2 regions of the Virgibacillus sp. Bac332 genome follow, and region 2 is predicted to be linked to the other one. Evidence: predicted binding sites of a transcription regulator. Region 2 holds the regulator's gene; the other holds the start of a gene.
What was found. Region 2 encodes Rex, which represses fermentation and respiration genes when NADH is low (regulators of the CRP and FNR family bind a similar motif). Its sites were predicted from a motif close to TTGTGAAATATTTCACAA; they were not measured.
Positions count from the first base shown of each region.

Region 1: the regulator Rex is predicted to act here: its motif matches at 1,311-1,328, upstream of nsrR (nitric oxide-sensing transcriptional repressor NsrR).

Region 1 is NZ_CP033046.1:1,071,863-1,075,295, forward strand. Features, by position in the region: gene hmpA (NO-inducible flavohemoprotein) at 1-1,205, opposite strand, end outside; gene nsrR (nitric oxide-sensing transcriptional repressor NsrR) at 1,341-1,775, shown strand; partial or broken gene D9782_RS05045 (DJ-1/PfpI family protein) at 1,846-1,953, shown strand; gene D9782_RS05050 (IS91 family transposase) at 2,233-3,433, shown strand, end outside.
Region 2 is NZ_CP033046.1:1,849,318-1,852,750, forward strand. Features, by position in the region: gene abc-f (ribosomal protection-like ABC-F family protein) at 1-887, opposite strand, end outside; gene moaC (cyclic pyranopterin monophosphate synthase MoaC) at 1,021-1,530, shown strand; gene D9782_RS08920 (redox-sensing transcriptional repressor Rex) at 1,511-2,161, shown strand; gene D9782_RS08925 (hypothetical protein) at 2,856-3,047, shown strand.

The DNA.
Region 1 (3,433 bases), 780 kb from region 2:
GGGCCAAAAATTTCGAAATGAATATCTTTGTCAGCTACATGTGATTTTTTTAAGCTTACATAGGTTGTACGCATGAATCCTTTTGGTCCACAAATGTAACATGTAGCATCTGATGTTGGTAAAATTGAAGATACCCACTCAGCGTCTATATAGCCTTTTTTATCACATCGATCCGTATCTTTGGGATGATTATAGATCGTATAGCTTGTCACATGATTATTAGAATTAGTAATGGTAGCAACTCTCTCTTTCAACGCATGATAATTTTCTGACTTTGCAGCATGAATGAAGATAACCTGTCGTTCAGGCTGTTCTTTTATCACCGTTTCTAACATACTCATCATTGGTGTCATTCCCACACCTCCACTAATTAGTATCAGTGGTCGATGATCTTGTTGATCAAGTATGAAGTCTCCAGCCGGTGCACTTATAGGTAAAATGCTTCCTTCATTAATTTTCTCATGTAAATAAGTAGAGACAATTCCTGCTGGGCCTTGTTCATTCTCATCCTCACGTTTAACACTAATGCGGTAATACCCTTCATCCGGAGCACAAGATAAACTGTATTGGCGAAGATGGGTATATGGTTCACCATCTATGTCTGCTTTTACAGTAATGTATTGTCCAGGCTGATAACTAGGAAATGGTAAACCATCCTCGGGAACTAAATAAAAAGATGTAATAACTTCACTCTCAATTACCTTTTTTGTCACTTTGAAATTTCGAAAACCTTCCCAGCCACCGGATGATTGCAATGTCTTATTATATAATTCTTTTTCCACGTTAATAAAAAGATCTGCTATGACATAATATGCTTTTTCCCATGCATCGATCACATCATCATTAGCTACTTCTCCTAAAACATCTTTCATTGCTAGTAATAGGTACTTGCCAACGATTGGATAATGTTCTGGTTGAACATTTAGACTTTTATGCTTATGTGCAATTTGCATGACATGGGGTACTATTTCTTCTAAATGATCGATATTTGCCGCAGCAGCATAAACGGTATTCGCTAAGGCCTTGGGCTGAGCACCTCTCCGTTGATTGGTTTGATTAAATAAATTCTTTAATTCTGGATGATTTGTTAGCATTAGCTGATAGAATCGCTTCGTTATCTCTGAACCTTGTTGTTGTAATACTGGCACAGTAGCTTTAATAATGTCCTTTGTTTGCTCATCTAGCTCGACTGTTTGTGTTGACATAACTAAGCACTCCCTTTAAAATAAACATGTATTTTGTATACATGTTTATTTTATAATGATTTAACTGGTAAAAAAACAGGAAAATAAGCAAAATATGTTACAATAATGTGAAAACATGAACAAGTAGGTGTATCCATGAATCTTAAAAAATATACAGATTACGCATTACGTGTATTAATATTTACGGGAATGAAATCAGATCAAGAGCTGGCTACAATTAAAGAGATATCCGAGGTATATACGATTTCACAAGAACATGTAAGGAAAGTAGTACATGAGCTTGTAAAGATGGAATTGATAGAGTCGGTAAGAGGCAGGCATGGAGGAATTAGAATGGCTAAGCCACCAGAAGAAATCAATGTTGGTAGACTTGTTCGACAGCTTGAAGCTGATTTTGTCATTTTAGAATGCTTTGATAAAGGAACAAACCACTGTGTTATTTCTCCAGGCTGTACATTAAAACATGTATTAAATAGGGCGTTAGTCGCTTTTTTTAAGGTTCTTGAAGCATATACATTAAAGGATTTAATTAAAAATGAAGAAGAGCTTCGTGAACTAATGGGACTGTAAAAAATATGTTTTATATAAGAATTATTGGGAACATATAATTATGTAGTCATCGTAAAGGAGTGGATATATCATGAGTAAAAAAATAGCAACTGTTATTACAGATATGTTTGAAGATGTGGAATATACAGAGCCAGCTAAAGCTTTCCGGGAAGCTGGTCATGAAGTCGTTATTTTGAAATGTTTGATGTATATTGGCAATGCTCCGACTAATTACTTCGCTTTCCGCGGGCACGGCCTCAACTAACTTTGCAAAGAAGAACACGTTGCAAAGTGGATTTTCGGCTCGCGCTAATCCCGCAGGAGTCTACGTAATTAGTCTCCGCTATGAGAAGGTGCAACAATTCTTGTCATAAGTAATAGGTTGACTTTTTTTACAATGGGTAAAGTGAAAATCGCTATCCGTGAGTATAAAAATTTGGCTATACCAGAGTGTTTCTTACTGTGGTATTTTAAGTATATGGAAAAAAACATCTTGAAACGAATCTTTTTTGATAAACATCAACATTGGGAAGCATTTAAGAAGAAACATGGAGAGCGAATTCGTCCAATTGTCATTAAAGAGGTGGAAAAATTTCGTGACTGTGGAGATCCCAAAAATGGATTCAAACTCTATGTTTGTGAAGGATGCCATGACGTTCGACATGTCCCTTTTCGATGTAAAGGGCGTTTTTGTACAACGTGTTCTGTAGGAGAAAGTGAAGAATGGAGTCGCGTCCTTACAGAAGATATAGTACAAGTGAACCATCGGCATGTAATCTTTACGATAGATGAAAAATTACGGGCTATATTTCTATGGCATCGAGAGCTTTTGAAACCCCTTATGGATGAAGCTGCGAAGCTAATCACGGGTTATTTTCGAAAGAAGGCAAAAGTGAAACCGGGGATAATTGCCGGATTACATACATTTGGGTCAAGAGTGAATTTCAATCCCCATGTTCATATGTTAGTGACAATGGGAGGAGTTACGAAAAAAGGAGAATGGAAAGCGTACGACTATATACCGTTTACGATGCTTCGAAAGCAATGGCAGACGGTGGTGTTAAAATTCATTCGTAACCACTTGTCAAATAAGGAAAAGAAAAGAATTCAACCAAGATTACAACAGGCTTTTTCTAATAATGGGGAAGGTTTCTATGTGTATGCCCCAAAACAAAGAGGAAAGGTGAAGGACCAACTGCGTTATATTGGCCGCTATATTCGTCGACCAGCGATTGGGAACAATCGTATCGAGGAATATGATGGTCAACATGTGACATTCAAATATATGGATAAAGTAGACGGTAAAGAAAAACATGAGACCGTAACGGTAGAAGAATTTATTATTCGATTAATACGTCATATTCCTAATGAACAGTTCAAGACAATTCGTCACTATGGGGTGTATTCTAGAAGGAGTAAGAGCTTAAGCAAAAAGCTATTAGCTACATGGCAACAAGGTACAAGGAAATGGATAGTAAAAGTGAAGAAGACATTACGCCGCCAAACCTGGAGAGAGCGTATTATTTCTAGTGGTCAAAAAGATCCCCTTGTGTGCTCGCATTGCGACAATTACTATGAATACAAGGGAGAAGTGTGTCTAGAGAATGGGAAATTAGAAATAAAGATTGCATTAACAAAAGAAGCAAGGAATGATTTAGAAAGGTTGATTCACTATCGCA
Region 2 (3,433 bases):
CGCCTACTTTGGGCACGCTTGGTTGTAGACGCACGTACAATATTTCGTTGAATAAAATCCTCCATTTTTTTAATTTCAGATTGTTGTTTTTCATATTCTTTTAGGTCTTTTTCAAAATCCAAAGCTTTTTGTTCTAAAAATTTACTATACGTACCATGATATTTTTTCGTTTTATGTCTGGAAATCTCATAAACGATGGATACGGTCTTATCTAGAAAATAACGATCGTGGGAGACGATGATGATAGCTCCAGGATAGCTTATTAGATAGTTTTCTAACCAATTTAATGTATCAATATCCAAGTGGTTTGTTGGTTCATCTAAAATAAGTAACTGTGGCTTCTTTAATAACAGTTTTCCTAGTGCCAATCTAGTTTTTTGACCACCACTTAGTGTTTCAATTGGTGTTTGGTAGTCAAAATGATGAAAATCTAGGCCAGTTAAAACAGCTTTTATATCTGCTTCATAGGTATATCCGCCATTCCTTTGAAAGACCTGTTGTAGTTTATCGTATTGATCCAATAATTTTTCATAGCTGTCAGTTGAATGGTTAGTCGTTTGTTCCATTTGCTTTTCAAGGAGACGTAGCTCTTCTTCCTGTTTTCTTAATTCCGTAAATACAGCGAGCATTTCATCCCAAATGGTTTGATTTGATTCAAGTGACATATGTTGTGATAAGTAACCGATTGTTAAATCCTTAGGCTGGAAAAGCTCACCATCATCATAGCTGAGTTCACCAGCCATTATTTTTAATAGTGTAGACTTTCCAGCTCCATTTCTACCTACAATAGCAATACGATCATTGTCTTTTACTTCCATTTTTATATTCGATAGAATCTCATCAGCACCAAATGCCTTAGAAAGTCCATTCATTTGCATAAGTATCATAGCTTTTCACCTCATCCATACTAGTGTATCTTAATTACATGAACGCAAGCAATATAATTGTGAAAACGATCACGACTTATTTCCATTTTTCTGCTAGAATAGAGATGGAGTTCAAAGCAATGGAGTTGGGCAAATGTCAGATTTTACACACTTTAATCAACAGGGTAGGGCGCATATGGTGGATATTAGTGATAAGCAAGAAACGAATCGTATGGCAATCGCTAGATCCAGTATCCTTATGAACAAACAAGTTTATGAGGCGATTATTGGAAATGCTATAAAAAAAGGGGATGTACTTGCAGTTGCACAAGTTGCAGGTATTATGGCAGCAAAGAAGACACCAGACTTTATTCCAATGTGTCATCCGTTACCATTAACGGGCGTTAATATTTCGTTTCAGTGGGATACGTCACATGATACATATGAATTAATTGTTGATGCCACTGTGAAAACGAAAGGAATTACAGGTGTTGAGATGGAAGCTCTTACTGCTGTGTCTGCTGCTACATTGACAGTATATGATATGTGCAAAGCGATTGATAAAGGGATGACCATCGGCCAGACATTTTTAATCGAAAAACAAGGTGGTAAATCTGGAGATTATTATCGTAAGGAAAGAAGGAATGACCATGGATCAAAATAAAATACCTCAAGCAACTGCTAAACGCTTGCCATTGTATTATCGATTTTTAAATAATTTGAATCACCAGGGCAAAAAAAGGGTGTCCTCCAAGGAATTAAGTGATGCGGTAAAAGTCGATTCTGCTACCATTCGCAGAGATTTTTCTTATTTTGGTGCATTGGGTAAAAAGGGATATGGCTATAATGTCGAATACCTATTGGGATTTTTTCGTAAGACGCTCGATCAGGATGAAACAACGGATGTTGCACTAATTGGCGTAGGTAATCTAGGTACTGCCTTTTTACATTATAATTTTATGAAAAATAATAATATATTAATAAAGATGGCGTTCGATAGTGATCCCGATAAGGTTGGAACTACGATTGGTGATGTACCTGTATATAATATTGCAGATTTAGAAGACAAGATAGCTGGTGTAAAGGTGGCAATCTTAACAATCCCTGCTAGTGAAGCGGATGGAATCACCGATCGACTCGTGGAGCAAGGGATTACGGGGATTTTAAATTTCACTCCAGCGAGGATTACGGTTCCAGAACATATTCGTGTTCATCATATTGATTTAGCGGTTGAGCTACAAGCACTTGTTTACTTCTTAAAACATTATCCTTTAGAAACGAATCGTCTAGAATAAGCGAAGCCTCTTGATGGTAATTAAAGCTACTGAGAAGCGTTTTTGATATGCTCTCCTTTATCTCGCTAATAACTCAGTAAGATCTTAATTCAAGCAATAATACGGATTAAGCGGGGGATCGACTGCCAGTAAATGTCCGATTGGTTTTACGAATAATCCGTGGGGATAAACAAATCCCCCACGGATTGAAGTTTTACTTTGTGTAGACAGATTAAACATTGATTCTGTATTACTTAAGGAGCGTTTTAATAGTGAAATAGCAGTATTTGATGAAGCGTCGTTTTCCATGGGCAACGCTTCAATGTATATTTTCTTTCTTGATTGGAAAAGCAAAAGTAAGTAGTTTTTTGCTCTTAAGGAAAAATGAAATCAGAAACAAGCTGGGAAACCTAGATAGGGTTTCTTTTTTTGTAAGTTAAGAAAGTATAAAATCAGTGCAATGACTGCGTTAAGCCAAGTAGTTATTTTGAAATGTTTGTGTATATTGGCAATGCTCCGACTAATTACTTCGCTTTCCGCGGGCACGGCCTCAACTAACTTTGCAAAGAAGACCACGTTGCAAAGTGGATTTTCGGCTCGCGCTAATCCCGCAGGAGTCTACGTAATTAGTCTCCGCTATGAGAATGTGCAACAATTCTTGTCATAAGTAATAGGTTGACTTTTTTTACAATGGGTAAAGTGAAAATCGTTATCCGTGAGTATAAAAGCAGCTGTGTTACTTCATGCTAGCGTTGTAGAGCCTGATAATAGCGAAGGCCGGCCACTTCAACTCCTGTGGGAAATGTTTGACCTGAAGATCCACTTTTTTGAGCGGGTTTTGCTAAAAAAGTTAGCTGAAGGACAAACCCCACGGAAAGGGAAGTGGGCAGCCGGAGTGATTCCATAATAGCTACTAGAGGAAGCGTAAATCTGAGCATGTAGTGATAAGGACTGAGCGAATTTTGCTCAGTTTTTCTTATAGTTATAAAATTAGCCCATGTAGATATAAGCGTGTTGGGTCGGCGTCTAGTTACAGCGCCCAGAAACGAGGCGACTTCACGAATCGCCCTATGCTAAGTCAACATTGGCTCGCAAGCTCACCATGATTGCTTGCTCCAGTCGTACATTTCTATTTGAACCCACTCATGAGGACAACAATGTCTACTGGTCATTAATTATAATTGTTTTATCCTACCATATAACTAGCAGCAATACCCCACTTCAAGCAATAAAGAGAAACCAATATGGATAAGTCGGGGATCGATTGGCAGTAAATGTCCGATTGATTCAAAG